Regions from separate parts of the Bacillus daqingensis genome, predicted to be linked through region 3. Evidence: predicted binding sites of a transcription regulator. Region 3 holds the regulator's gene; each other region holds the start of a gene.
The links. The regulator LexA, encoded in region 3, represses DNA repair genes until DNA is damaged. The targets are predictions, from matches to a motif close to CGAACATATGTTCG.

Region 1: addB (helicase-exonuclease AddAB subunit AddB) is a predicted target of LexA. The motif match lies at 9,003-9,016, and genes of this name have one in related genera.
Region 2: ACFO4L_RS05210 (YhjD family protein) is a predicted target of LexA. The motif match lies at 2,455-2,468, and genes of this name have one in related genera.

The regions. Positions count from the first base shown of each region.
Region 1 covers NZ_JBHSGK010000003.1:604,655-614,927, forward strand. Annotated here, with positions in the region: gene ACFO4L_RS04270 (AAA family ATPase) at 1-843, opposite strand, end outside; gene ACFO4L_RS04275 (exonuclease SbcCD subunit D) at 818-1,990, opposite strand; gene addA (helicase-exonuclease AddAB subunit AddA) at 1,991-5,545, opposite strand; gene addB (helicase-exonuclease AddAB subunit AddB) at 5,535-8,978, opposite strand; gene ACFO4L_RS04290 (FAD-dependent oxidoreductase) at 9,711-10,273, opposite strand, start outside.
Region 2 covers NZ_JBHSGK010000004.1:75,425-85,697, forward strand. Annotated here, with positions in the region: gene ACFO4L_RS05195 (hypothetical protein) at 1-90, shown strand, start outside; gene ACFO4L_RS05200 (ferritin) at 92-595, shown strand; gene ACFO4L_RS05205 (ABC transporter ATP-binding protein) at 1,408-2,232, opposite strand; gene ACFO4L_RS05210 (YhjD family protein) at 2,490-2,906, shown strand; gene ACFO4L_RS05215 (LacI family DNA-binding transcriptional regulator) at 3,310-4,380, shown strand; gene ACFO4L_RS05220 (ABC transporter substrate-binding protein) at 4,377-5,600, shown strand; gene ACFO4L_RS05225 (carbohydrate ABC transporter permease) at 5,647-6,507, shown strand; gene ACFO4L_RS05230 (carbohydrate ABC transporter permease) at 6,507-7,331, shown strand; gene ACFO4L_RS05235 (alpha-galactosidase) at 7,331-9,547, shown strand; gene ACFO4L_RS05240 (potassium channel family protein) at 9,664-10,041, shown strand; gene ACFO4L_RS05245 (DUF3052 family protein) at 10,034-10,273, shown strand, end outside.
Region 3 covers NZ_JBHSGK010000003.1:480,935-491,207, forward strand. Annotated here, with positions in the region: gene hflX (GTPase HflX) at 50-1,321, shown strand; gene ACFO4L_RS03690 (methionine gamma-lyase family protein) at 1,361-2,605, shown strand; gene glnA (type I glutamate--ammonia ligase) at 2,805-4,148, shown strand; gene lexA (transcriptional repressor LexA) at 4,268-4,888, opposite strand; gene yneA (cell division suppressor protein YneA) at 5,075-5,374, shown strand; gene ACFO4L_RS03710 (YneB family resolvase-like protein) at 5,371-6,039, shown strand; gene ACFO4L_RS03715 (DUF896 domain-containing protein) at 6,077-6,313, shown strand; gene tkt (transketolase) at 6,536-8,533, shown strand; gene ACFO4L_RS03725 (YneF family protein) at 8,684-8,905, shown strand; gene mnmH (tRNA 2-selenouridine(34) synthase MnmH) at 9,019-10,092, shown strand; gene ACFO4L_RS03735 (CcdC family protein) at 10,189-10,273, shown strand, end outside.

The sequences.
Region 1 (10,273 bases), 120 kb from region 3:
ATGCGCTGCAAGCCGGGCCCGCTCAATCCAGGCTTTCATCTCCTGCATCTCATTTTCTTTTAGCTGAAGCTGATGAAGCTCTTGTTTTGCTTTATCCAGCTTATGCTGTTTGTTCCATTGGTCAGCCAGTTTACCAGCGAGCTCCTCTGCACGCTGATGCAGGCTCGTAAGCAGATTTTTCTCACCTTCGGCTTCATGAAGAGCGCTTGCAGCTTCTTCAACTGCACGTTCATCGGCGGCACCAAGTCCGTCCCTCTCACTTTCCAGCTGATTTAATGATGCATCAATTTGTTTTCTGGAAGCAGATACTTTTCTATTTAATTCGTCCCCATATTTTTCAAGCTGAAACAACCGCTGCAGCATTTTTCTGCGGTCTTGCCCTTTTAAGGATAAAAACTCTGCGAATTTTCCCTGTGGAAGAACGACTGCTCTTGTGAAATCTTCCGAGGAGAGCCCAAGAAGTTTTCCAACCGCCTCGTTCACGTCTTTCGCTTTTTCTGCTTCTACAAGAGAGTTGCACATAAAACGGGCGGATGTCTGTCTAACAGCGCCTTCCTTATCTTTTTTAAAATTTCGTTCAACTGCGTACGTATCGCTTCCAAGCATGAAATCCAATCGGACATAAATCTCTTTTTCATGCTGATTCATGATGCCATCAAACTTCTGCGCGCGCTCTACCTTTGCATATAAAGCAAGAGTTAAAGCATCGAGAATACTGGATTTCCCGCTGCCGGTCGGGCCAAATATTCCAAATACTCCGCTGCCTGCGAGTGCTTCAAAATCAACGTGTTGTTCGGAACGAAAGCTGTGTAACCCTTTAATCGTCAGTTTGAGCGGCCTCATGGTCCTCCACCTCCACCATTCGCAAAAACAACTCTTTAAGTTCAGCAGACGGTTCCGCACCATCCAGCTGTTTCTTATAAAATTCTGTAAATAGATCCTCTATTGGACGCTCCCGACGCCTGATTTCCACGTCCCGGTCTCTATCCGGAAAAATAGGAATGATAGATAGGAGGCCATTATACGCTTTTTTCATGTGATGAACGGTTTCAGCTGACAGCGGCTGATCTGTATGCACTTCAATTTCCAGCCAGGAACCAGCATCTCGCTTTTCATCCATCCATTGCAGCACCTGCTGCGCGCCAGCTTCCGCCTTCCATCTCACGAGTGGTTTCCCGCAGGAAAGCGGGACGGTTTTGACTTTGGGAGAATCCTCTTCTCCAAGCGTCACGATAGACACGGATTTAATATCCGCACGTTCTGAGAAACTAAATCCCATCGGAGATCCGGAATAACACGAAGGAGCAGGAGCTGTTTTGACAGCTTGACTGCGGTGCAAATGTCCTAATGCGTGATAATCAACGGCAGGCAGGCTCGCGCCTCTAACCGTATAAGCTCCGCCGAGCTGAATCGGACGCTCGGAATCCGTTTCCGCTCCTCCCGCTGCGAATAAATGGGAAACTCCGATAATTGGAGCGCGGGGGTCAAGCTGCCGGAGCTGAGTTTGATAAAGTCCGCTGACAGCCTGGTCGTATTGCTCCCGCAAATCAAATTCGTTAAGTTCGTCTGAAAGTCTGCGCTTTAATCTCGCTTCCGACGGATACGGCATTACCACTGCCTGCAGTAGTCCGCGCTCTGTCTGAACACTCACAGGTTCGATACCCGGAAATGCACGTGTGTGCACATTCAGCCTTTTCATGATAGAACTTGTTGCCTCCAGCCGTTCCGGGCTGTCGTGATTTCCTGCTGCGACGATGACCGGTCTGCGGCCTCCATCACTTAGTGCTTCCATGCCATCGTAATAAAGCATTTCACCTCTTGCAGGCGGGTTAACGGAATCGAATACATCTCCTGCCATAACGACCGCATCGATCGTCTCATCTCTGCAAATCCGCTGCAATTCCTCCATCATCGCTTCGTGTTCGTTTATTCGATCCCGCCCCTCAATGGTACGGCCGATATGCCAATCTGCTGTATGCAGGATACGCATTTATTTTTCCTCCAAACGTATACGTTCTCCAGTACGCATGGCGATAATCACGGCTTCCGTGTTCTTTTGTCCCCACGCTTCTTCCAGTGCCTGTTGGTACATCTTTAATTGAAAATGATACCGAGCCCTTAAGCTTTCTGCATCCTGAGCGCGGTCGGTCTTATAGTCCAGAATAACCCAATCCCCATTTTCGTTTTGGTAAACGCAGTCTATAATCCCCTGGATAAACAAATTCTCATCCGGTCCCGTCCAATTAGGGTAAAAGCCGGATGCCGGAATACGAATATTAAACGGGAGCTCCCGATAGACGTAGCGGGCTTTTCTAAGCGCCAGACCAGTGTCACTTTTGAAAAAACGTTCAATCCACTCGGGCGGTACTGCATCAGCTTCTGCTTTAGTCAGCTTCTCCTCCTGTACGAGCCTTTCCAACTCCTGCAGGATACCATCCCTGTCGAAATCAGCATAGTGAATAAACTGCATGACGGTGTGCACAGCCGTACCGATATCCGCACCGGATTGTTGTTCAGCTGAAGCAAATGAAGGTTTCTCCGCAAGTTCCTGTTTGTTTGTCGTAATGAGTTTCGCATATGGATCCGGCTCCTGCATCCGCTTCAACTCCGTAACGGAATGCTTCACCGGTGTGCGAACTGCTGCAGCATGCTCATACCGCCATTCCAATGAATGCTGAATTTCTTTTTCGGGTGCTGCAAACGGTTCCAGCTTCTGAACGTGTTGAAGAAGCTTTTTTCGTTCCTCGTCTCCATTCTCTGTCTCAGGCGCAGGCAGGGTCTGAACGCTCTCTGAAGAAATAATCCAGCGAGTACCGGACTCTGCTTCATGGAGCGGCGCTTCCGGAGCGAACTGCGTTAAATTAGCGCGGTACGTCATTAAAACAGGGACGAGCCAGTCAGCTGGTGAGCCGCTTTTAAGCAAGGAAGCCTCCGCTACCCTGCTGCCTTCCACACTCATCTTCCAAGCTTCTACTGCTTTTGCTGTATCTTTCACACTTAATGTGCAAATAAGCTTTTGCTCTGCTCTGGTCATGGCGACGTAGAGAACACGCATTTCTTCTGCCAGCTGCTCCCGTCTGAGTTTTTCACGCATAACGTAATAAAAAAGAGTTGGATACGATGTCCTCTTGTCCGGGTCAACAAGTCTGACAGCCAGTCCCATTTCTTTATGTTTTAGATACGATTGATTTAAATCCTGGAAATTAAATCCTTTATTTAATCCGGCCAGCATAACGACTGGAAATTCAAGTCCTTTGCTTTTATGCACCGTCATCAAACGAACAACATCCTCTGATTCACCTGCTGCTCCCGCCTTGCCTAAATCTTCTCCTCTTTCTTTCATGCGTTCGATAAAGCGCAAAAAGCGGAACAATCCCCGAAAGGAGGTCGTTTCATACTGAACGGCTCTGTCATAAAGAGCTGTGAGATTAGCCCGGCGCTGCCTTCCACCGGGCAGACCTCCGCAATATTCTAAGTAGCCGGTGTCACTGTACAGCTGCCAAATAAACGAGGCAAGGCTTTTTTCTACCGCATCGCTGCGCCAGATCTCCAGTTCAGATAAAAAGCTGGCTGCCCGGCTATCCGGATTGTTTCCTGCGTACATTCTTAAAGCAGTAAAGAACGACCCCTCCGGATGACAGGCCCGGATATGAGCCAGCGCCTCTTCATCCAATCCGCCTATTGGAGAACGTAAAACCGACGCCAGCGGTATATCCTGGTAGGGATTGTCAATAATTTGCAGCAAGCTCAGCATCACGCGAATTTCCACCGCATCAAAATAGCCGGTAGACAGATCTGCATAGAGCGGAACGTTATAAAGACTGAATTCTTCAACGTAGGTTTCGGCCCAGGGCATCGATCGCATCAGCACAGCTATATCGCTGTATCGTACCGGGCGCTGAACACCTAATTCTTTATCAATAACCATAAAGCCGCTGTCGATCATACGGCGTATTCTCACCGCTGCAGCTCTTGCTTCTAATCGTGCAGCTTCTGCGTCCTCTTCATCCCCATCGCCTTCACGGCTGCATATGACGAGCTCAGGCTCCATCCTCTCCAGACTCGGCTCATTCTCTGCCCCCTGCCTTAAAAAAGAGCGTTCGTCATAATCAAGTTCTCCGAGACGCTCACTCATTAATTTTCGAAACAGATCATTAACCGCACCCAGAATTTCATGCCTGCTTCGGAAATTGGCGGCAAGGTCAATACGGGTCCCCGCGCCATCTTTTTCGTAACGGTGAAACTTACTTAAAAACAAGCCGGGTTCCGCAAGTCGAAAGCGATAGATGGACTGCTTGACGTCACCGACCATAAACATCGAGTCTGCGCTGGTAATTCGCAGCAGCAATTCTTCCTGAACGAAATTTGTATCCTGATACTCATCAACGAGGACTTCCTTGAATCGTCTTTGGTAAGACCGCACAGCATCTGTTTCTTCTCCGAACAGTTTCAGACAGTAGTGCTCCAAATCATGAAAATCCAGCACATTAACCGATCGCTTCCTCGCTTCGTAGCGCTCCGCAAAGCTGGTTGTATACTCAGCCAGCAGCTCAAGAAGTGGTGCTGCAGCGGCCATGTCATCAAGTACGAATTCTGTTTCCTCTTTCAAAAACTGTTCATAAAGCTTCTTCCATTCGTCCTTAACTGTATCGCGGCCGGATTTTACAACATGTTGTTTGTCAGCATCAAGAAGCTCTTTATCCGCTTTTTTCACCGCAGGCAGCCGCTTAAATGATGGACTTGCAAGAAGCCTCATACTTTCTCTGTCTGTTGCTGCAAGGATCCGGTCTATGGTCCCGGCCTCTTCTTCCAATACTGGCAGATAAGCCTGCGGGCCGTCTTCCTCCCGGCAAAGAACAAGCATCCGCTCATATAATGCGCTGAGCGACTGAAACCGGTCTTTTACAAATTGCTGAGCGTCATGAAGCCACTCCGGCTCGTCTGAGGCAGACCGATAGACGTCAACCATATTCGCGAGCCACTTCTCTGGATACGGATTAGCACGAGAGAAATGATATAAATCCAAGATCAGCCGTTTTAACGCATCATCATCTTTGTCACCGGTGAAATAGTCAACGAGGCTGTAAAATCGGTCATCGTCCCGGTATGCATCTTCAAACAATTCTTCTATTACCTCATCTTCCGTCAGCTGGGCTTCTGTTTGATCTAAAAGCCGGAACCTCGGATCGACTCCAGCTTCATAGTAGTAGGTTTGCAGTACGCTTTTACAAAAGGCATGAAGTGTAGAAATACTTGCCCTGGAGAGCAGGCTCAGCTGTCTTCGTAAAAGAGGTGAATTCGGCCGCTTCTTTAACTCATGTTCCAGTCCTTTGCTGATCCGTTGGCGCATTTCAGCAGCTGCTGCATTCGTAAAGGTCACAACGAGAATTTCACTGATTTCAAGCTCTCCGCTTACAAGCCGCTGAATAATACGTTCGACGAGAACGGCTGTCTTCCCACTGCCGGCCGCGGCGGCTACAAGAATCGGGCCTTCCCGCTGCTCAATTGCCTGCTGCTGGGAAACAGTCCATTTTTTAGCTGTCATGGCTGTTGTCTCCTTCCTGCTTCATCAGCTCGATAATATCGTCCTGCTTTTTTTCTGGAAGGACTCTGTAGCTGTTACCGGGAAGCGATTGATCAAATTGGCAGAAGGAACGGTAGGCACAATACGTACACGGTACCTCCTGCTTTTTTCGGTAAGGCTTCAGTGATGTATCGCCACCCATAATCTTTTCAGCATAGCGCTTCATGCTTCCCCTGATATAGTCGCGAAGCAGATTGAAATGCTCAGCGGCAATCGTTTTTGACCTTGCCCCTTGAGAGCCGTCTTTTTTAACATACAAAGGTGCTATATCAGATGCCCCTTCTTTCAAGGTGTGATCATGAGCATCCACCGCTCCTTCTTCAGCAGACAGAAGCCCTTTCATTTTGAACGCCTTTAACAGTTCTTTTTCGATCTGCTCAAGCGTCATTTTCTGATCGCTTCTCAGCATCGGATTGTGAACGTGGAAGTACAGAACTCCTGCCGGATCCGCTTCCACGTGCAGCCAGTTGACTGCAAAGCTCGTCACCACGTCAAGATAGACGAGCATTTGCAGGGCCAGCCCGTAATAGACATCCTCCAGCTTAATATCTTTATCACTGGATTTATAATCAATGACACGCAGATAAGTGCCCGTATCCATATCCGCTCGATCAACGCGGTCAATTCTTCCGGATATTTCCACAAGCGCTCCGGAATCGAGTGTAATCATCAACGGCGGCAGTTCTTTGCCTGAACCGAAGCCGACTTCCCAGCCTGCCGGAATAAAATGAGATCGTTTCGACTGTTCGTTCAGCATGACCGCTGCTCGTGCCACAACTGCTTTTAACTTATGAAGAATGTAGGCATATCTGTCCGAACTGCGTAATATGTCTCTCTGAATGGCCGGTGCCAGCTTTTCTACTGTCTGCTCTGCCTGATGGATAATTTCTTCTTGACGGAGGCTTTCGGGATCTGTGGAGCGCTGTTGGAGCTGTTCGGATACTTCTTTCAGTGCATCATGAAACAGCATCCCGATATCCGGTGCCTCAAGTTTATAGCGCGCACGTTCACGCAGCTTTAACCCGTACCGTGCATACTGTGAAAATGGACAAGCATTAAACTGTTCAAACCTGGAAACGCTCGCCTTTAGTTTCTTTCCGTAAAGAGCGGCAGCTGCTCCTTGAGAGAGGCTGACAGGTTTATTTTCATGGTGCAGACTCCCGAGAAGCATCGCAAAGCGTGTATCATTCTGATTCCGAGCGAGCCAGTTATAGGCTGACCACCAGACCGGATCAAGTGAGTATCCCTCTTTATAACGCTGCAGCTGAAGCGCAAGCAATCCCGCGGTTCGTTCCGGTGTCGTAATGAAAGTTGCTGCCGGTCCGCTCTCATCCTCAGGGACTGTGCCCTTTACATAGCGAGGAGCAGCTGGGAGTCTTTCTTTCAGCTGTTCGATGAACAACGACGGCTGAAGCTTTTTACCGGCATCGTCTGCAATCGCATATGCACAGTATAATTTCTCAGCCGGCTGGGAAATAGCACGGTAAAACAGAAAATTCTCATGCAGAAGCTGTGCATTAACGCCTGGAGCCAGCTCTACTCCAGATTGTTCCAGCAGTTCACGCTCTTCTTCCTGAAAAAAGGAATGCTCTTCAAGCTTTTTCGGGAAAACATTCTCATTTATGCCAATCAAAAATAACGCATCGACTTGCTGAACTCTGGATATCTCTGCATCTCCGATCAGCACCTGATCAAACGCTGGAGGAATGATCGAATAGGTTAATGCATCAAGAGCGGTTTCCATCGTTTCTCTAAAGACGTGCAGCTCTGTTTTCCGTCCATCGCCGACAGCGTGTAAATCGTCCAGCAGCCTGACAATTTCACGCCAAATCTGTTGATGTTCCTCTGCCTGCTCCGGCTTGCCTTCATCTGTTCGTAACCGATGCCATGAAGCGAGTCTGTCCGGCACACCCAATGCAGTGAGCAACTGATAGACTGCTTCCACATAATCCGAAAGATACACAGCTTGCTTCATACTTTTTTCAAAAGCGGTCATCTGATGCAAGGCTATCTGCCGGATATCTTCCATCGTACGCTCAGAACCTTCCCCAGCCGATTCAACAGCGTCATCCCAGCTAACAGCTTCTCGCCAACGCCAGCTCTTGATGCCTCTTGCCAGAAGGTAGTTCTCAAACTGATCGATTTCTGAACGTGTCACGTCCTTTTGGAAAAACAATTCGGTTTTAACCATTCGAAAAAAACTTTCATAAGGCCAGTTAAATTCAATTGTTTCCAACGCAGATTTGATCAGCTCGGAAAGCGGGTGTTCCTTAGCAGGCCGCTTTCGATCAAGAAAGTAAGGAATACGCTCCTGCTGAAAAGCTGTTTCTAAAACGGGACCATACAGCTCAAGATCTCTCGTGATCAGCGCAATATCCCTGTACCGTTTTCCCTCTTTGACAAGCCGTGCTATTTCACGCGCGGTTGCTTCACATTCTGCTCGGCGGCTGACCGCTTCCCAGATTTCTACTCCTTCGCCTTCTTCCGCTGTTTGCGGAGGGTAGCGAAAGACAGATGTTTCAAGATGCTGAAGTGCCGGCTTTTCTGAACGTCTCCCCCCGGAAGCAAATTCGATTGAAAACGGAACCCCTTCCTCTTCAGCAGCTGCTTTTAATTTATGTACGAGCTGATGTGATCTGAAAAACAAATGAAGTGGATCCGGTTCTTCCCAGCTATTTTCATCAGCAACGACAGCGCTCCAAACGTCTGTCTGAGCGATGATTGGTACGAGCAGCTCTAATTCGATTGGCGTCAGTTCATGAAAGCCGTCAGCAAAAACAAGCCAATTTTCTGCTGTTCGCCCTGACTGAAGTTTTTCAGCTGCCAGCCTCAGCAAATCTTCTGACTCAATAAATCGGCCTTCCAGCTGTTCTTCTGTTTTACGCTGAATCAATGTAAAATCATGCAGCTTAGCCACGAGTTTTTCTTCCAGTGCTGATCTATTTGTCTTTTGTTGAAGCTCGTGAAATAAGCTTTCAAGACTGGAGCACGTTACCGAATAGCGTCTGCACTCCGTCATCATCTCTTCTACCTGATCAATAAATCCGGAAGCCTCATAGGAGGTCCGGAACAGCTTCAGTTGATCTCCTGATTCAGCTGCATTTGATTTGAGCAATCCGTGAATTCCTGCTTTACTCAGCTGAGGATGGATCATGCCGCCTTCGAGCTCCAAAATGTGATAGGCAAGCCTTGTGAAACTGAATACACGGACTCGCGTCAAGGCCCCTCCTGCACGCTGAAGCAATTCACGCTCCATTTGAAACGTCATCTGTTCAGGAACAAGCAGTATAATCGGCGGGCCTGCAGGATCCTGCTTCACGTGACTGATCAATCGCTGCAGCATATTTTCTGTCTTGCCGGTACCTGCTCTTCCGCCTATAACTGTAAGTGCCATTTGGCGACCTCCCTCTGCCTTATACAAGCATACGTTCGTACTTCCAGTTTAGCATATTCCGTTTGCCCGTGCGACTTGAGATGACAGTTCAGCTCATCCATACATTCACGTCAAAAGCCTGAGCGAGAAGTCTTCCAGACTGTTATTAACCTCAGCATGCTTAACCGCTATTCGCACTCCTGCCGATCTTTTTAGCTTATATATTCTGCCTTAGACGTATTTTAAGTTACTTCATAAGGGGGTCTCAACGTCTATTAAATCAACTAACATTTAGGAGGGCACGCCTTCATTCAGATACAGGCTTCCCCTAAAAAGCATTCGACACCCCGTCCAGCTTATTTCACACGATCTGCGTCCGTCATGCGCGCGGCGAAGGATTCTTGGGCTGCTCGTAACACACTAGCGAATGCTGCGAAACACTGGCGCACCCTTTCGTAAGTATTGCGTCGCATAAAAAGCGGCAATTCTATCGATGCAAGCTCGTCCCAGCACTTTATCAAGTGTTTCAATAATCGTCTCAGCTGCTGAAATCGGCTGACTCAAATCTAAAAGAATCAGCGTTAGGGAAAGATTTGGTTGTCATCAGACGGAAAGTGAATGTTTCCAAATAAAGATTAATGAAGGGTGCTTTACTTGCAACTATGTGATCGATACGCTAAAAAACCGGTACAGGTCGGAAGCTGTACCGGTTTTTTAGTCATCATTCAAATACCCTTTTCACTCAGAAAGGTTTCAGTCCTCTTCAGAGCTTTGTCTTTTTTTACGCCATGGATAATCATCCTGATCAGTGAAAACTGCTTTTTGACTGCGCTTTTTAAACCGAGATCGCATGTACATAGAAGAAGGGCCTAAAAACCGGGCAGCGTCCATTGGCGTATACATCCACCAGCCTACCCCGGAGATATTCAGCATATGCTTGTAGTGGAGAATCGGATGTCGTTCAAAACGCTTCAGCGCAAACATCCGGCCCCACTGATACCACTTAAATGACCAAGCATACCCGAGCGCAGAAAAATGACTGAGCAGCGACAGCCGGTCTGCTCTCTTTTTTCTTACTTTCTCAAACATCCGCAGATGCTTAGGCTCAAGATTATTCGTTTCAAACATCCAGTTCAGCAAATCTCCAAGAATCGCCCCATCCTGAATAGCCAGGTTCATTCCCTCTCCAGCCATCGGATGAACGGCGTGAGCGGCATCTCCAATAATCGCTGCATTCCCTTGAACATATTCGTGAATGTTATGACGGATTGGAATCATGAGCTGTATTTTCTTCCATGATTCGATCTGCGTGACGC
Region 2 (10,273 bases), on a different contig from region 3:
CGGGCCGGGCGTCTTTCCGGGGAAATTCCGGCAGCCGTCCTGCACGCCGGCTGGCTGCCGGATCATTTAATTGAGAGGAGCGCGATGTAACATGATCAGCACAACACTTGTGGACGCTTTGAACGAACAGATGAACTACGAATTTTACTCCGCTCACGTTTATACCGCTACTGCGGCTTACTGCTCTGGTGAAAGCCTGGACGGTTTTGCGCAGTTTTACCTGGCACAGGCAGAAGAGGAACGGTTCCATGCGATGAAGTTTTACCAGTTTATTAACGACATCGGCGGCCGAGCAGAGCTCACCGGCATGCCCGATCCGGACAATACGTTTGCTTCTGTGGAAGAAACGTTCACCAAATCACTTGAGCATGAAAAAGAAGTGACGAAGCGCATTTACAAGCTAGCTGATCTGGCGCTGGATGAGCGCGAACATGCGACGATGACGTTTCTGAACTGGTTTATTGAAGAACAGGTGGAAGAAGAGGCGGCGTTTGATACGCTCATCCACCGGCTGAAGCGCATGGATCAAGACAGCCAGGCGTTTGAGCTGCTCGATCAGGAGCTCGGAAAACGAACCTTCAAACCAGAGGAATAAAGCAAGAGAAGCAGCTTCGGCCGTAACGGCCGGAGCTGCCAGGCTGTTGACAAAGTCAATCAGCTTACATGATTATTCTATTGATTGTATTTCCCCTCTGTTTACCGGCGGAAGCTTGCCGTGGGCTTGTCTTCAGCTATTTCTCAGGGTGACCCCTGAGAAAGGATCTTCAGACTGCGCTGATTCCACAGGCGTCCCTGCCGGACACATCGGGGAAACGGCTCTGCTTGTTGGAGAACAACGTCACAACAGACAGACGCGACTGCTTTTTTTACGTTTATCATGAATTCGATGAAGGACTGGCGTCCCTATTTAACATCGAAACGTCTGATCTGGGGGGCTATCCATATGGAACCGGATCGTGCAGGCATAACCAGGCACGTGAAACGAACTGCCAGCTGCCGACATCGTAGGATCTCGACTCCGGGAGGATCAGAACGAGGCGAAGATCCAGCGCTTCCGACAGCAGGAGGAAGCGGTTAGCTGAGCCCGTTCCCTCCGGAAAGCGAGTGTCCGCAGGGACAGGCAGATGCAACGATATTCACTTAAAATAACTTTATCCACACTCTGGCAGCTCCGGCCTGATATGGCCGGAGCTGCTTTTTTCTGTTCTGCTGTACGGGACATTAGCGGCGTGAATGAGGATCTGTTGCTTTTGGTGATGCCTGTGTTTCGTTTCAGTGTTGTTCCAGCGGCGTTAAACCTGCTGTGCAGCTTGAATCCGGAGAACAGCTTGCAGCAGGGAGTTTGTACATTTATTCTCATAAGAAAAAAACGGGCAGGGGCCCGTTTTCAGGAAAGTGTGCATACGATTATCCATTTGCAGAAGAATGAAGGATGTGCTGGTCCTGCGGACAGGCAAGCTGGTAGCTCATGCACATCGGCGTTCCGGTTACGGGATCTTTTCCGATCACAGCCTCAATTGAAAAGACGTCGCGCAGCACGTGCGGCTGCATGATTTCCTGAGCGCTCCCGTGTGAGCGGACATCGCCGTCTTTCATCGCGATTAAGTAATCTGAAAAGCGGGCAGCCTGATTCAGGTCATGCAGCACCATGACGATCGTGCGGTTTTCAAGCCGGTTCAGGCGCTGAAGCAGTTCAAGCACCTCCAGCTGATGGGCCATGTCCAGATACGTTGTCGGTTCATCAAGAAAAATGAGCTCTGTATTCTGAGCGAGTGCCATTGCAATCCAGACCCGCTGCCGCTGCCCGCCGGACAATCCGTCAACCGGCTTGTCTGCGAAAGCACTTGTGCCGGTCATCTCCATCGCTTCGTCAATCATGCGTCGGTCTTCCCGGCTCAGGCGTCCGAAGCCGCGCTGATATGGAAAGCGGCCGTAGGAAACGAGTTCATAAACGGTGAGGCCAGCCGCGCTGTTCTGCGTCTGCGGCAGGATCGCCATTTTCCGAGCGAGCTCTTTCGTCGGGATTTTCGACACCGCGGCTCCGTCCAGATAAACAGAGCCAGATGACGCCGCAAGCAGCCGCGTACACGTTTTCAGAAACGTCGATTTTCCACAGCCGTTCGGTCCGATGATCGTCGTCACCTTGCCGGCTGGAATCGCCACCGTCAAATCCTGGATGATCGGCTTGTCGCCGTAGCCGACCCGTATATGTTCTGCATGCATGGAAGGCATGAATTTGTCAGTCCTTTCCGCTTTTCATTTATTTGAGAATGATTATCAGTTTCACAATAGCTTTATCATAGTATGCACGTTTGAAAAAGTCAATTGCCCATCCGAAAAATAAATCTGAAAAAAGCTGGAGCAGGTAGCACGAGCGGATTTAGCAGCTGTCTGTCCCTGTAAAACATCGAACGCCCGTCTTGTCAGGCTTCAAACAATCGTGCTATGGTAATGGGAACATATATTCTCATGTGCGAGGGTGAGCTGCGATGAAAGCACTCATGGACGATTATGAAAAAATTTTATTTTTCCGCTATGTCGACAGCGTCTGGGCAAAACGGGCGCTGGAGCACGACCGGGAGTACGTGCGGACATCTAAATTGAAGTTTGCCGACGTCTACGAAGACTGGTTTTTTAAGCTGGAAAGCCGCAACGGAGCCTTCCTGAACGAATTGCGGAAAGAGCTGCGCGGAGCAGATATGAAAATTTGGGAGAGCGCGAAACCGACGAAAAAAGAAGTGCGCTATAAAAGCCGGTGCCGGGGCTACGAATTCAGCCACTGCATTATGGCTCCGATTTTGAAGCGCCGCGTCGAAGCACATCTGCGCCGGCTTGCCTTCGATCCGGAGCAGGACTTTAAAACGCTGCTGCACGCAGAGGCACCGTGGAAAAGTCAGCCTATGTAAGTCAAAGCCGGGGCGTCATGCTCCCGTTTTGAAAATGACGGTATCGAATGAGATAGGAGCACAGGTATACTTGGCTTTCGGCGCAGGCCGGAAGCTTTTTTCGGGAATTCAAAAAAGGGCGTGTCCTGGTTCAGAGCTACTGTAGAGGGGAAGATCGACTGAATTATCGTGCAGCTATCCAAAAAGCGACAATTGTACAGATAAACGAAGCGGCTATTTTGGAAAAGATCAGTAAAATAGAATTTTTATCGGTAAAATAATAAGTAAAATAAAGCGGATATTTTCGTAAAAAACAATTATTTTACCGATGTTTTACCGAAATTGCACTTTTGGAAGCGAATACATGGTGCTAATCTACATATATCGCAAATGAAATTTTAGTGAAAGAGGAGGTGTTTTTTACTTGGCGACAATAAAAGAAGTAGCAAAAGAAGCACATGTTTCGATTGCCACCGTTTCTCGTATATTAAATAATGATCAATCGATTGTAGTACTGGATGAAACAAGGCAGCGGGTACTGGAGGTAGCGAAAAAGCTGGACTACAAACCTCTCCGACAGCGTAGTCGAAAGCAGTACGTTAAGAAAACAATCCGGACTTGGAAAATCGGCATTCTTACCTGGAATAACACAGAGGATGACAAAGAGGATCCGTATTTTAAAGAGATTATCGACGGGATTGAAGAGCAGGCCTACGAGCTGGACATGCGCATTGTCCAGACGGTGAGACTGCGGAGAAGAACGGGTGAGGAGAAGTTGCATGAGCTGGATGGAATTATTGTCATCGGAAAATCGGTGGCAGATGATATCGCTTCCTTGTATCCCGGTAAAAATATTGTGTTTGTTGATCAGAATCCCGACAAAGCCAGATTTGATTCTGTGACGTCTGACCTTGCGCAAGCCTCAGAAAATGTGTTGAATCACCTTCTTTCACTCGGTCACCGGCGAATCGGGTTTATTGGCGGAAGAGAATTCACCCAGCGCACAGATGGGAGCGAGAAGCAGGCAGTGGACCAAAGGCTTGCGCATTATATCCGCTACATGAAAGACAGGCAGCTTTATGAAGAAGGTCTGGTTTATTTAGGAAACGATGAAATAGGCGACTGGAATTCATACGCGGGCTACCAGTTGATGCGTGAAGCACTCCGGCAGGAAAATCTTCCAGAAGCATTTTTTATTGCCAGTGATCCAATGGCGCTGGGAGCGATCCGGGCGCTTCATGAGAAAGGGTTGAAAGTTCCGCAGCATACCGCGATTGTCAGTGTAGACGATATTGAGTACGCAAGCTATGTCACACCGCCGCTTACAACAACGAAGCTGCATAGTACACAAATGGGAAGAACGGCAGCGCACCTGCTTCGAAATCGGATCGAGGGGCGGGACGTTCCGCTGCAAGTTATTGTTCCGACAGAAATGGTGATTCGTGATTCGTGCGGTTGGCGCAAAAAACATACCGAAGGGGAGGATGTATCATGAAAAAAGCAGTGTGGGTAAGCAGTTTGGCAGGGGTCATGACGATGCTGGCAGCCTGCGGAGGCAATGCCGACGGAAGCGGCGATACAGTCGAGCTAGAGTTTTTCCAATTTAAAGGTGAGGCTGTCGGGGAGTTTGACCAGCTGATTGCCAAGTTTGAAGAAGAGAATCCAGGTATCACGATTGAACAAAATAACGTACCGGATGCCGATACAGTGCTGCTTTCACGCCTTACGCAAAATGATATTCCCGATGTGTTAACGATTAATGGAGGTGCAACGTTCGGAGACATTGGCGACTCAGGAATGTTTAAGGATATGACCGGTGATGCGAATACAGAGGGAATATTGGATGAATACGAAGATATGCTGAAGCGACTTACAGGTACTGATGAGCTTTATGCTCTGCCGCATACGGTTAATGCAAATGGAGTCATTTATAATAAGGAAAAGTTTGAGGAGCTAGGGCTTGAGGTTCCGGAAACGTGGGACGAATTTATTGCACTGGCAGAAGAGATTGAGTCTGCGGGAGAAACGCCGTTTTATTCTACTTACGGGGAATCCTGGACCATTTTACCTCCGCTGAACGCGCTGGCTTCCAATATACACGGAGAAGCATTTTTTGAAAGGCTGGAAACAGGAGAAACGTCCTTCAGCGAAGAGTACGGAGAAGTTGCAGAAAAGCTGGAAGAACTGCTTCAATACACGGATAACGATGTATTTGGCCATGATTACAACATAGGCAACACCGCATTTGCCAACGGGGAATCTGTTATGTACATGCAGGGGGTCTGGGCTATCGGTGAAATTCTTGAAGCCAATCCGGATATGGAGCTCGGAGTCTTCGGGCTGCCGGCTGCTAACGAGGAAGGAAGCAATGATGTTGTATCCGGGGTAGATGTGGCACTGATGATTGGAGAAGATACTGAACATCCTGAGGAAGCTCAGCAGTTTGTTGATTTTCTGCTCGATCCGGAAAATATTGAGATTTATTTAGATGGCCAGCGTATGTTCTCCGCTGTGGAGGGAGCAGAACAGCAGGACGCAGCTCTTCAGGAACTGCAAAGCTACTTTGACAACGAGCAGATTACCTCGTTTGCTGACCATTATTATCCGCAAGGCTTTGAAATAGATGTGATGTTCCAGGATTACTTGCTGGATGGCACGCTGGAGGACCTCCTGTCAGAATTGGATGCAGAATATGAACGACTATCAGACAACTAAGCGAAGAGGAGGAGGATCTTCCCTCTCTTCTTCCGGCAGATTGACGATGCGCAAGCCATCCGCCTATGCTGTCATGATCCTTCCGGCGCTGATTTTATTTTTCAGCTTTCATACGCTGCCGGTCCTCCAGGGGATCTTTTACAGCTTTACCGATTATCGCGGCTTTGGTGACTGGAATTTTGTCGGCTTTCAAAATTACATCAGCATCTTTAACGACAGCAGAGCATACAATGCGTATTTCTTTACGTTTCAGTTTGCCATCGTTTCTACCGTTCTTGTCAACATTATCAGCTTGATTATCGCGCTTGGATTAAATGCAAAGATAAAGTTTCATAAGACGCTGCGAGCGGTTTACTTCATGCCGAACATTCTCAGCATCCTGATCGTCGGGTTCATTTTTAATTTTATCTTTGCTGTATATATTCCGGGAATTGCAGACAGTCTGGGGATCACTGCTCTTACAACAAGCATTCTCGGGAGCCGTGACTATGCCTGGATTGCCATTGTCATTGTAGCAGTGTGGCAGGCTGCTGCATTTAATACTATTCTCTACCTGGCCGGACTTTCCACGATTTCGCAGGATTTGTACGAAGCGTCCAGTCTGGACGGTGCAAACAAATGGCAGGAGTTCTGGAAAATCACCTTTCCGCTTATTGCCCCTTTTTTTACGATCAACATGGTGTTAGCGATGAAAAACTTTCTGATGGTATTTGACCATATTGTCGCGATGACAGGCGGCGGACCGGGAAGAGCGACGCAGTCGATCTCTCTGCTTATCTATCAAGATGGTTTTGCCGGCGGTCAGTTTGCCCTGCAATCGGCTAACGCGGTTATTTATTTCATTATTATTGTGACAGTGTCCATCTTTCAAATTCGTATTCTGCAGAAGCGGGAGGTGCAGATGTAATGGAATCAAAGCGCTATAACTGGCCTGTCACCATTCTGTTAATTTTCGGCACGATCTTTATCCTGTTTCCTTTATACATTACGATTGTCAATGCATTTAAGACACCGCAGGAAACAGCCCAGTCTATTTTGGCTCTCCCGTCGTCTTTTAACGTGGATAACTTCTTGCGAGCTATTGAAATGACAAACTTTTTCAATGCGCTTGGGAACAGTCTGTATGTTACCTTACTCACTGTAGTTCTTACGGTACTGTCGAACTCGCTGGTCGCTTATGCCATCGCCCGAAACATGCATAAGAAAACGTACAGAGTTCTGTTTTATTATTTTGTGAGCGCGATGTTTGTGCCATTTCCAATTATCATGCTGCCGATCGTCAATCAAATGAGCGCAATTGGGCTCATGAATTTAAACGGTCTTGTACTTCTTTATATCGTTTATGGTTTGGCATTTAATGTTTTCCTGTATACTGGCTATATTAAAACGATCCCGAAAGAGCTGGAAGAGGCCGCTATCGTGGATGGCTGTTCCCGCTGGGGAGTATTCTGGCGTATTATTTTCCCGATTTTGGCTCCGATCAACGCTACTGTCGCAATATTAACAGCCTTATGGGCTTGGAACGACTTTCTACTTCCACTCGTTATTCTTGGGGACCGGGCAGATCATACGCTGCCGCTTGTACAGTATGTATTTCAATCTCAATTCGGAACAAACTATAACCTTGCCTTTTCTTCCTACCTTATGGCATTACTGCCAATGCTGCTGCTGTACATTTTCTTGCAGCGATGGATCATCAGCGGGGTTACACAAGGAGCGATTAAATCATAATGACATTCACTGCACATGATCAACAATCAGCGATTCTCGTTGATGAGGCTGCTCTTCGCTTTCACTTAAAAACGCCTTCTACAAGCTACGTGATGGGGGTTGTCAACGGCGGCTGGCTGGCACACTTGTACTGGGGAAAGGCGGTACGCCGCTGGAATGAAAGTGCACCGGTACGCTATGCGGACCGCGGCTTTTCAGGAAATACGGATAAGAATGACCGCACGTTTTCACTGGATACGGCACCGCTTGAGTATCCGTCCTACGGGAGCACAGATTTCCGCGATCCGGCCTTTCACTTCCGCTGGGAAGACGGGGCGTCGGTCTCGGAGTTCCGCTACAAAGGCTATGAGGTAAAGCAGGGACGCCGCACGCTGGAGGGGCTGCCGCACGTGTATACCGAGCAGGAGGCAGAAGCGGAAACGCTCACGATTCAGCTGTATGATGAGCTAAAGCAGGTGAGTCTTTACCTCGATTACGTCGTTTTTCCCGATTATGACGCGCTGACACGATCGGTGCGGGTTGTTAACGAAGGCGACGAAGCGTTTACCGTGGAAAAGCTGACGTCGGCCAACGTCGATTTCCGTTCGGGGGACTGGGAGCTGCTCTCCCTTTACGGAGCTCATAACCGGGAGCGTGACGTGGAGAGAGGCCCGATCCGGCACGGCAGCACCGTGCTGGAAAGCCGCCGCGGGGCCAGCAGCCATCAGCTCAATCCGTTTTTTGCGCTCGTCTCTCCGGACGCGACGGAGACGAACGGGGACGTTTACGGCTTCAGCTTCGTTTACAGCGGCAGCTGGCGCGGGGCAGTAGAGGTTGATCAGTTTTCCACCAGCCGTGTTCAGCTCGGGCTTGGAACGCTCGATTTCTCCTGGGAGGTCACACCGGGAAGCTCTTTTCAAACCCCGGAAGTCGTCATGGTCTACTCGAGTGCCGGCCTTGGACCAATGTCGCGCACGTACCACCGTCTTTACAACGAGCGGCTGATCCGCGGCAGCTGGAAAGGAAAAGAGCGGCCGATTCTGATCAACAACTGGGAAGCGACGTACTTTGATTTCGACGAACAGAAGCTCCTGGCGATCGCAGATGAGGCGGCGGATGCCGGAATTGAGCTGTTTGTACTTGATGACGGCTGGTTCGGCAGGCGAAATGATGATACGACGTCGCTCGGGGACTGGTATCCGGATACGAAAAAGCTGCCGAACGGCTTAAAAGGAGCTGCAGAAAAGATCACGTCGAAAGGACTTCGTTTCGGACTGTGGATGGAGCCGGAGATGGTGTCAACTGACAGCGAGCTGTACCGCAGCCACCCGGACTGGTGCCTGCACGTGCCCGGACGGCGCCGCTCCGAATCTCGCAACCAGCTTGTGCTGGACTACGGCAACCCGGACGTCCGCAGCTATATTGTGGAACGATTGACGACAGTGCTGGAGGAGAGTCCGGTCAGTTACGTCAAATGGGACATGAACCGCAACATGACCGAGGCTTCCTCCAGGCTGCTTCCGGCTCACCGGCAAAAGGAAACCGCGCACCGCTATATGCTCGGGGTGTACGAGGTGATGGAGACGATCACGACCCGGTTTCCGGAGATTCTGTTTGAAAGCTGTGCGGGCGGCGGCGGACGCTTTGATCCGGGAATGCTCTACTACATGCCGCAGGCGTGGACGAGTGACAATACGGACGCAGTGAGCCGCACGCGCATTCATTACGGAACAAGTCTCGTCTATCCGCCATCTGCGATGGGTTCTCACGTTTCTGCCGTGCCGAATCATCAGGTCGGGCGCATCACGCCGCTTCAGACGCGCGGGCATATGGCGATGGACATGAACCTCGGCTATGAGCTCGATCCGACGACATTCACCGCCGAGGAAAAAGCGGAAGTGAGCCGTCAGACGGCCCGCTATAAGGAGCTGCGCCCGCTGATGCAGTTCGGGGAGCTCTACCGGCTTGAGAGTCCGTATGAAGGAGAAAGCTACGCTGTGCTCCGGACCAATGCGGATAAATCGGAAGCGGTATTTCTTTACATGCACCGGCTCGCAGACGCCAATGCGCCTTTCATCCGTGTCCGCCTGGACGGGCTGGACCCGGATGCCGACTACCGTGTCGTTGATCTGGATCAGACGTTCGGCGGGGATGAGCTCATGTATACCGGGCTTGATATCCCGATGATCACAAGCGACTTTCAGAGCTTTCTCTGGAAGTTGGAAAAAATCACATAAGCTGCAGCAGACCGCATCCATACAAATGGGTGCGGTTTTTTATCGCCGCCGGGAAAGAAAGGAGTTTTACTCTCTGGCGGCGAAGCTTATGACGAGAAACGGGGGAGGTGCCGGAAATGATTGCATTTTTAGTGACGCTGCGGCGTATGGTAAAGGCTACTGTGCTAGGGCTGAAGGAACCGGAGTTTCAGGTGCTGCTGTCGCTTACAGTGGCGATGTTGATTTCCGGCACGATGTTTTACAGCAATGTAGAAGGCCTGTCGATACTCGATGCACTTTATTTCAGTGTGATCACGCTCGCGACCGTCGGCTATGGAGACTTCACCCCGCAGACCGACTTTGGAAAGATCTTTACGATTCTGTACATCCTGACAGGAGTCGGTCTGATCGTCGCCTTTGCGACGAAAATTTTATACTACATGGAGCTGCCGCGCCTGCAGCGGAAGGAAGCCAGGCGGGCGGAGCGCGAAGAGAAGGAGGAAGACGATGAGTGACGTATGGAAGAAACTGCAGGTAAAGGAACGGAAAAGCTGGCTCGTCATTAACGCACCGGAGGCGTTTCGCGAAGTGCTGAAAGAGACCCCGGCAGATACGCTGGATGACATGCCGGAAAAGCAAGCCTATGAGGTGATCTTGAGCTTTGTGAAAACGGAAGAAGAGATTGCCGAAGCAGCCTTGCTTGCAGAAGAAAGGCTGGCAGAGGGCGGCATCTTCTGGGTGATGTAT
Region 3 (10,273 bases):
GGTTCATGCCGGGTTTTTTTCTGCAGGTCAGCTTTAAAGGAGGCGGAGAATGACAAGTCATTACGAAACGGTCATATTAACAGGTGTACGTAAGCAGCAGCAAAGTGAACAATCATTCGACTACCGGATGGATGAGCTTTCGGCTCTGACAGAAACTGCAGGGGGAAAACCGGTGGCCAGGGTCATTCAGACGTTAAAGGCACCTCGTGCAGCAACATACATAGGTCCAGGAAAAGTGGAGGAGCTTTCAGCAGCAGCCGAAGAGCATGAAGCCGGGCTCATCATCTTCAATGATGAACTTTCGCCAACGCAGCTGCGAAACCTGACTGCAGCTCTGCCAGCTGCAGTCATTGATCGAACGCAGTTGATTTTGGATATATTTGCTCAAAGGGCCAATTCCAGAGAAGGTCAGCTGCAAGTTGAACTTGCACAGTTAAGCTATACGCTGCCGAGGCTGCGAGGCCAGGGAACGTCCCTTTCGCGACTTGGAGGCGGAATTGGAACACGTGGGCCTGGTGAAACGAAGCTCGAGACCGACCAGCGCCATATACGAAGCCGGATGGCCGAGCTTAGACGCAGGCTGAATGAAGTGACAAGCCACCGTTCGCGCTACAGGGAAAACCGGAAAGAAAAAGAGGTCTTTCAAATCGCCCTGGTAGGCTACACGAATGCCGGTAAATCGACGTTGCTTGAACAGTTGGCAAAAAGCGAAACGTTTATAGAGGATAAGCTGTTTGCGACACTGGACCCGCTGTCGAGAAAAGTCAAGCTGCCTTCAGGATTTCAGTTCTTATTAACCGATACAGTTGGTTTTATTCAACAACTGCCGACAACGCTCATAGCCGCATTCCGATCAACTCTTGAAGAAGTGAAGGAAGCGGACTTTCTCCTGCATATTGTAGACGCTTCTCACGCAGATGCTGACAACCATGAAGCTTCGGTACATTCGCTGTTAGACGAGCTTGGCGCTGGGACTGTACCTGCAATGACGGTTTATAACAAAAAAGATCTAATAAAAGGACATCATGTTCCGTCAGCAGGTTCCGGAAACTCAATTGCAGTCAGCGCAAAGGATCCCCATGATATTGCGCTTCTGTTTCAAAAACTTGAGCAGCAGCTGAAGGCACAATTTCTTCCTTACGTCGTCCGCTTTGCAGCTTCGGAAGGTAAATTTCTGCATCGATTAAAACAGGAAACAATTGTTACGAATGAAACTTTCAATGAAACGACCGATGAATATGAATTTTCTGGCTACGCACCTGCCGAGACGGCTATAGCCAATGAAGTGATGAGAAAGAGGAGGGAAAAGCCGGAGACTTAACCGGCTGTTATTATGATGGAACGATCTACGATTACTGCTATGAGTGAAGCTGTCCACCGCAGCTTGTTGGAACGGTTTTTCACAATAGGTAAAACGGTAGAAACAAATCAAAAGCGAGTGTTAAATGCATTCCGAAAAGCGGAGGTGTCTGATTTTCATTTTGCGCCGTCTACAGGATATGGGTATGACGACGCGGGAAGAGATAAGCTCGAAGAAATATATGCCGATGTATTTACTACTGAATCAGCACTTGTCAGAAGCCAGTTTGTCTCTGGTACTCATGCGATCAGCACCGCTTTATTCGGCGTGCTGCGGCCTGGTGATGAACTGCTTTATATCACGGGCCGCCCCTATGACACGCTTGAGGAGGTGATTGGATTAAAAGGAGAAGCTGGGGGCGGTTCTCTTAAGGATTACAATATATCGTACAGAGAAATTGAGTTAACAAACGGCAGCATTGATGTTAATGAAGTGTTAAGGCAGATAACTGACCGAACAAAAGTGATCGGAATCCAGCGTTCCAGAGGGTATGGAGATCGTCCTTCCATAAAAATAAAAGAGATGGAGCAGGTCATTCGATCGCTAAAAGCCGTTTATCCGGATGTAATTGTGTTTGTAGATAATTGTTACGGTGAATTTGTGGAAGATAAAGAACCGGGCCACGCAGGTGCTGACTTAATCGCTGGTTCGCTGATCAAAAATCCGGGGGGAGGCTTAGCGCTTACCGGAGGTTATATTTGCGGGAGGGATGAGTTGCTGAAGAAGTGTGCAAATCGCCTTGCAGCTCCCGGAATTGGAGCAGAAGGGGGCGCGACGACAGGAGTCCTGCATGGTATGTTTCAAGGCTTTTTCCTTGCTCCTCATGTTGTTGGCGAAGCACTCAAAGGAGCTGTATTCACGGCAGCTCTTCTCGAAAAAGCAGGGATGACCGTCGACCCGAAAGCTTGTGAAGCGCGCACAGATTTAATACAGTCTGTTCATTTTAACTCTGCCGAAGAAATGACGGCCTTCTGCCAAACAATTCAACAGTATTCCCCAGTAGATGCGCATGTCACCCCACAGCCTTCTCCAATGCCGGGATACAGCGACGATGTCATTATGGCAGCCGGTGCATTTGTTCAAGGCGCAAGTATTGAGCTTTCAGCTGACGGGCCGCTGCGACCGCCTTACCGAGCATATGTCCAGGGCGGGCTCACGTTTGAACATGTAAAAACAGCAGTAACGGAAGCGGCCGCTGCAGCTGTGTCAAATGGAATAAGCAGAGAACACGAGAAAAACAGATGAAGATGGATTATAGGTGAGATAAAAGGCGATGATTTCAGTCAAAAGCACATGAACCACGATTTTGATTGTCAGAAAATTTCCCTGTTAGATTATCTGACAATCACCTTTTCATCACTCGTAAAGTTCGGTAGGATACAACTATCGCAGTTTTCAGAATTACCTGAAGCTGTTCAGATTATCGAAGGAGGAGAATATAAACATGAGCAATACGACTAAAAAAGACATAATGAAAATGGCTGAGGAGGAAAACGTTAAGTTTATCCGACTACAGTTCACTGATTTGCTGGGAATCATCAAGAACGTTGAAATCCCGGTGGACCAGCTTCCAAAAGCGCTCGACAATCTGATGATGTTTGATGGATCCTCCATCGAAGGTTTCGTTCGAATTGAAGAATCCGATATGTATCTTCATCCGGACCTTGAAACGTGGGTTGTATTCCCTTGGACTCCCGAAAAAGGAAAAGTGGCTCGTCTGATTTGTGACGTTCACAACCCGGATAAAGACCGCACGCCGTTTGCCGGTGATCCACGCGGAATTCTTAAAAAAGTACTTAAAGAAGCAGAAGATCTCGGATTCTCCGACTTCAATATTGGACCTGAGCCGGAATTCTTCCTGTTTAAAAATGATGAAAACGGAGAGCCGACTCTTGAACTTAATGATAAAGGCGGATATTTTGACCTTGCGCCTACAGACCTTGGGGAGAACTGCCGACGCGACATCGTGCTTGAACTGGAGGATATGGGCTTTGAAATTGAAGCTTCCCACCACGAGGTAGCACCTGGTCAGCATGAGATTGACTTCAAATACGCGGATGCTGTTACAACAGCTGATAATATCCAGACGTTTAAGCTCGTTGTTAAAACAATTGCGCGTAAACACGGATTGCATGCTACATTCATGCCAAAGCCGCTTTTCGGTGTGAATGGTAATGGAATGCATGCAAACATGTCTCTTTTCCGCAGTGAAAAAGATAATGCATTCTATGATGAGTCAACAGAAACTGGCATGAGTGAAACAGCTATGCAATTCCTGGCTGGTATTCTTAAGCATGCAGATGCTTTTACTGCCATTACGAATCCAACCGTTAACTCCTACAAACGACTCGTACCAGGTTATGAAGCACCTTGCTACATCGCATGGTCCATGCGTAACCGTTCACCGCTCGTGCGTATTCCTTCTTCACGTGGTCTTTCCACACGTATCGAGGTACGCAGCGTAGACCCTGCAGCTAATCCGTATCTGGCAATGGCAGCACTTCTGGCAGCAGGCCTTGACGGGGTGCGCAAGAAGCTTACTCCGCCAGAAGAAACAAACCGCAATATCTATGCGATGGATGCACAGGAGCGTGAAGCAGAAGGCATCCAGGCGCTTCCTGCATCACTGAAAGAAGCGATTGAAGCATTGGCAAAAAACGAGACGATTACGAAATCACTCGGAAGCCATGCTCTGGAACACTTCATTGAAGCGAAAGAAATTGAGTGGGATATGTTTGCCACCCAGGTTCACCCTTGGGAGCGCGAGCAGTACATCCAGACGTATTAAGAATAGCGAAGAGCTGTCCGCATCCGGACAGCTCTTCTTTTGTGAATTTAGCCGCATAAAACAGCAGCGCCTCCTGATTGTTCAGGAGGCGCTGCTGTACAGTCATCGGTTATTCCCGTTTAATGAAGCGTGCGGAACACCCCGACAACCTTACCGAGAATTTGAACGTAATCTAAGATGATCGGCTCGAGAGAAGCGTTTTCCGGCTGAAGGCGGAAATAATCCTTCTCTTTAAAAAAACGTTTGACAGTAGCTTCGTTTTCATCGGTCATGGCTACGACAATATCTCCATTATCCGCATGGGCCTGCTGGCGTACAACGACGTAATCACCGTCGAATATACCGGCTTCGATCATGGAATCACCAGAAATCTCCAGAATAAACGATTCTTCATCCTGTGCGAGACTAGCCGGAAGTGGAACATACTCTTCAACATTTTCAATCGCGGTTATCGGCTGCCCGGCCGTTACCTTACCAATTACAGGAACAGAGATGGACGGGGTATGCGCAATAGACTGGTCACCCTCCTGACCAATAACTTCAATCGCTCTCGGCTTTGTAGGATCGCGACGAATAAAGCCTTTTTTTTCTAATCTGGAAAGATGGCCGTGAACGGTCGAGCTGGAAGCGAGACCGACTGCTTCACCAATCTCTCTGACGGACGGAGGATAGCCTTTATCCTTGACCTCATCCCGGATAAAATCGAGGATCGCCTGCTGCCGGGTGGATAATTTCGTCATGTAAACACCTCATTATTTTAGGTTAGAAACATTCGAGCTTATATTTCCTTATGGAAAAGTATAGCATGAGAACAAAGGTTTCGCAAACGTTCGTTCTATTTTAATGTTGACACGAACGTTCGTTCCTTGTAAGCTGTTTATAGAATGTACGAACAAATATTCCTGCGAACAAAGGGGCGAACAGTTATGATCAGGCATTGGAACATCACAGGACCAGTAACATCACTACTTGCAGCAGCTGCTATTTTCTCAGCAGCCGGGGTAACCGGAGAAGATCATCCTGTTATGCCGGCCGACGGCGAACACGTGGTGAAGGAAGGTGAATCACTTTGGACTGTAGCTGATTCTATGTCTGAAGAGCTGGACATGAAGCTGGAAGAAACCGTATACTGGCTGAAGCAGGAAAATGAGCTGGACAATGAAACAATTTATCCTGGACAATCATTAACCGTACCAGGCGAGTGGATTGGAGTGGCATCAGAGTGAATGCTTTTATATACTGCCGCGTAAGCACTGAAAAAGAAACACAGCAAAGTTCGTTGGCACGGCAGGAAGAAGAGCTGGCGGCAGCTGCAAAAGAATGGGGAATGAATACGGTACAAATTGAACGGGAGGAAGCGAGCGGTTATGACGTCGACAGGCCTGGGATTCTCACGATCCTGGAGGGAATGAAAGAAACTGAAGATGCTTGTTTGCTTATTCAGGATGAAACCCGGCTTGGACGAGGGAATGCCAGGATGGCTCTACTGCACCAGCTTCGTAAATATGACTGCACTGTTTATTCCATTAAGGATAATGGGAAGCTGCAAGTTTCAGAGACTGATTCAATGGTATTGGAAATTGTATCGCTTGTCGAAGAATATCAGCGCAAGCTTCAAAATGCGAAGATCAAGCGCGGGATGAAGAAGGCGGTTGATGGCGGCTACAAACCTCACAATAATTTGGAACGGCATCGCCTCGGCGGCCGTAAAAAAATGGAGGTCCCGGTAGAGGAAATCGTCCGGCTTCGTCACAACGGAATGACGTTTCATGAGATTGCAGTCATGATGCGTGGGCTTGGATTTACGGTTTCCAAAGCTACTGCTCACAGAAGGTACCGGGAATACGTGAATGAGAGCAGACTGCTTGAAAACGATTCTGTGAACCGGTAAAATGAACCTATTATTTATAATTGGAGGCATGTTACAGGTGATCAGTAAAGAAAAACTCGACCGGATTAACCTATTAGCTAAAAAAGCTAAGGCAGACGGTTTATCTATCAAAGAACAAAAAGAACAAAAAGAGCTGCGCCAGGAATATTTAAAAAACGTTCGCAGCAGTTTTCGTAATCAACTGAGCTCTGTTAAAGTGGTTGATGAAGAAGGAAATGATGTAACGCCGGAAAAGCTGAAAGCGGAAAAACGGAACAACAATATTATTCATTAGCAGATAAACCATTCTTTTAAAGGAATGGTTTTTTATCAGTCTATTTGTTCATTGAATGAACAAATAGACTGAACCCGCGCCTGTCAACGATACGCCAGTCTGCAGACGTACGTACAATTGTGTGCAAAGTTTCGTTTTCTGGTTGTCTAACCGGTGCGAAACATATATCATAAAACGAGTAAGGTAAATTAAAACGCAAAGTGAGGGTGTTAATTCATGACAATGACCACTTCCGTTGATCAACTGTCGATTAATACGATCCGTACCCTATCAATTGACAGCATTGAAAAAGCTAATTCCGGACATCCGGGTATGCCAATGGGCTCTGCACCGATGGCGTACAAGTTATTCACTGAATTTATGCAGCACAACCCGGCGAATCCTGACTGGTTTAACCGGGACAGATTCATCCTGTCAGCAGGTCATGGATCCATGCTGCTTTACAGCCTGCTGCACCTGCACGGCTATGATGTAACGCTTGATGATTTGAAGAACTTCCGACAGTTCAACAGCCGTACTCCTGGCCACCCTGAATATAAGCACACCCCCGGCGTTGAGGCAACTACTGGACCGCTTGGACAGGGAATTGCGATGGCTACGGGCTTTGCGATGGCTGAAGCGCACCTTAGCGCAGTGTATAACAAGCCTGGATACGACCTGATCGACCACTATACGTACACGATCTGTGGAGATGGTGATCTAATGGAAGGGGTTTCGGCTGAATCGGCCTCTCTCGCTGGACACCTGAAACTCGGTAAACTGATTGTTCTTTACGATTCCAACGACATCTCACTGGATGGCGATCTGCACCAGTCATTCTCTGAAAGCGTAGCTGACCGGTACCGTGCGTATGGATGGCATGTATTGTACGTAGAGGATGGCAATGACCTTGAAGCAATCACAAAAGCTGTTGAAGAAGCGAAAGCGGATGATCGTCCATCGATGATTGAAGTAAAGACAGTTATCGGGTACGGGTCTCCGAACAAGAGCGGGAAGTCGGCTTCCCACGGTGCTCCGCTTGGAGAAGAAGAAGCTGCAGCTGCTAAAAAAGCGTACAACTGGGAATATAAAGAACCGTTCTATATTCCTGACGAAGTAAAAGCGCATTACAACAGTCAGAAAGAAAAAGGACAGCAGCAGGAAGAGGCGTGGAACAATCTTTTCGCGTCTTATAAAGAAGAATATCCCGAGCTCGGCGCACAGCTCGAACGAGCGATTCACAACGAGCTTCCGGAAGACTGGGATGCAGATATCCCTGTATATGAGGAAGGCGATAAATCCGCTACAAGAGCATCCGGGGGCGAAGTGCTAAATGCCATTGCCGGCCGGGTACCTAATCTGTTTGGAGGGTCTGCAGACCTTGCATCATCCAATAAAACGATGCTGAATGGTGAAGAAGACTTTAGCCGCAACAACTACGCAGGACGAAACATCTGGTTCGGCGTAAGAGAATTTGCAATGGCGGCTGCCGTTAATGGCATGGCTCTTCACGGGGGAGTTAAACCTTACGGCGCTACATTCTTCGTCTTTTCTGATTACCTGCGACCGGCAGTCCGGCTTGCAGCCTTGATGAAAATTCCGTCTACGTTTGTCTTTACACATGACAGTATCGCTGTTGGGGAAGACGGTCCAACTCACGAACCGGTTGAACAGCTTCCATCTCTCCGTGCGATGCCAGGGCTTTCCCTTATTCGACCTGCTGACGGCAATGAGACAGCTGCGGCCTGGAGACTTGCTGTTGAATCTAAGGATCATCCGACCGCACTCGTGCTGACTCGACAAGGCCTGCCAGTGCTGCCAGGGTCAAAGGATTCAGCTTTGGAAGGTGTTAAAAAAGGCGCGTATGTAATTAGCGAAGCAAATGGACGTCCAGACGGCCTGCTGCTCGCCTCAGGTTCAGAAGTGTCACTAGCAGTGGATGCACAGTCTGCGCTTGAAAAAGAAGGCATTTTTGTATCAGTTGTATCTGTTCCAAGCTGGGACCGCTTTGACAAGCAGTCAGATGCGTATAAAGAATCTGTACTGCCATCCGATGTGAAGGCTCGACTGGCTATTGAAGTAGCTTCTCCGCTTGGATGGGAGCGTTATACTGGTTCAGAAGGGTCTGTGCTCGGGATTGAAACATTTGGTGCCTCAGCACCAGGTGATCAGATTATGAAGGAGTATGGATTCCATACAGACAACGTTGTAAACCGATTTAAACAGCTTTTAAACAAATAAGTGCCGTGTTCCAGATGGTCTGAGTTGAATCAGACCATCTGTTTTTTAGCTGATAAATAGCGAATCCTGTCCAAAAGCTTCTTTGCAAATGGACTGCTCTCATGTATACTAATGGAGGTTAGGAATTGTGAGTAGAAGGAGGGTCAGGCGATGCAGCTGTGGCTTGCGATATTGTTAATTGTCATCGCTTTACTGGCAGGAATTGCACTTGGTTTTTTCATCGCGAGAAAATATATGATGAATTATATGAAGAAGAATCCGCCGATTAATGAAAAAATGCTGCGAGTGATGATGATGCAGATGGGCATGAATCCGTCTCAAAAGAAAATTAATCAAATGATGAAAGCAATGAACAACGCGAACGATAAATAAAGCGATTTGTTCTGCTGAACGTGCATTTGAAACCCGGAAGAAGGGTGGCTGTTCGAGCTGATCGAACAGCTTTTTTCATATCCGGGGATACTGAAAGAGCAGGTGAACAAACGATGAGTACCCTTGAACTTCCCTCCATACAGGTAACAAAAATGCTGGAGAAAAACCTGCCAGTTGTTGATGTCCGCTCACCGGGAGAATTTGCACATTTTTCATATCCGGGAAGCATTAACCTTCCTCTCTTTACGGACGAGGAGCGCGTTGAAGTCGGCACTACGTATAAGCAGGTGGACCCCGAGCGTGCAAAAGATATCGGAATTACACATTTTGCTGAAAAGCTTCCGGAATATTACCAGACGATAAAAGAACTGACGGAAAACGGAGCAAAACCAGTCGTTATAGCCTGTGCAAGAGGCGGGATGCGAAGCGGAAGTTTTGTCTCCCTGTTTGCCTCATTGAAGCTGCCGGTTCTCCAGCTGGAAGGCGGAATACGCTCAATCAGAAGATATGTGCAGGTCGAACTGGAGCGATTGTCCACTTTGCCATGGAAGGCAATTGTAATTGGAGGTTATACCGGCACTAGAAAAACGGTTTGGCTGGAAGAGCTTCAAAAAAAGTCATGGCCCGTATTAAATCTGGAAGGCCTCGCTAGTCACCGAGGTTCGATATTCGGTCACATTGGATTAGAAAAACGGTCTCAAAAGCAGTTTGAATGGCTGCTTATGAAAGAACTGCAGAATCTTGAGCATTTCCCTTATATGATTATGGAAGCAGAGAGCAAACGGATCGGACCTATTGTTCTGCCGGAATGGCTTCAGCAAATAAAAGAAAAAGGCGCATATGTAGAGCTGCATGATTCCATGAAAAACCGTGTTGCGTATCTGCTGAAGGAATATAAGCCAACAGAAAACGCGGAATCGTTTAAACAGGCATTGGATCGCTTGAAAAAAAGACTCAAGCCTTATTCGCTTGAAGTTATCGAAGCTGCCGAGCAAAAAGATGACTACGCTGCCATTTTTGAAGAATTACTGACCTCTTATTATGATCCTCGATATTCACATAAGCAGCAGGAGTATACCGAGAACGAGAGGATCTATCCTGTGCATATAGAAGACATGACGCAGGAGCAAATTCTCCAGGCGATCAGCGAAGCGGTTGAAGAGCAGGCTGATCAACTGAAAACATAGCAGGCAGGTTATTGTCCCATTACTGTTTATTCAGGGAAGCATCTGGCTCGCTGAATATGCTATACTGAACGCGGGAGTGCGATAGGGGGGAGCGCTATGTATGCAGTGCTGTTTGCAGTAGCTGCCTTTCTGATGGCTTGTGCCGCTGTAGTAATTCGTATGAGAGCCATGAAAAAACCTG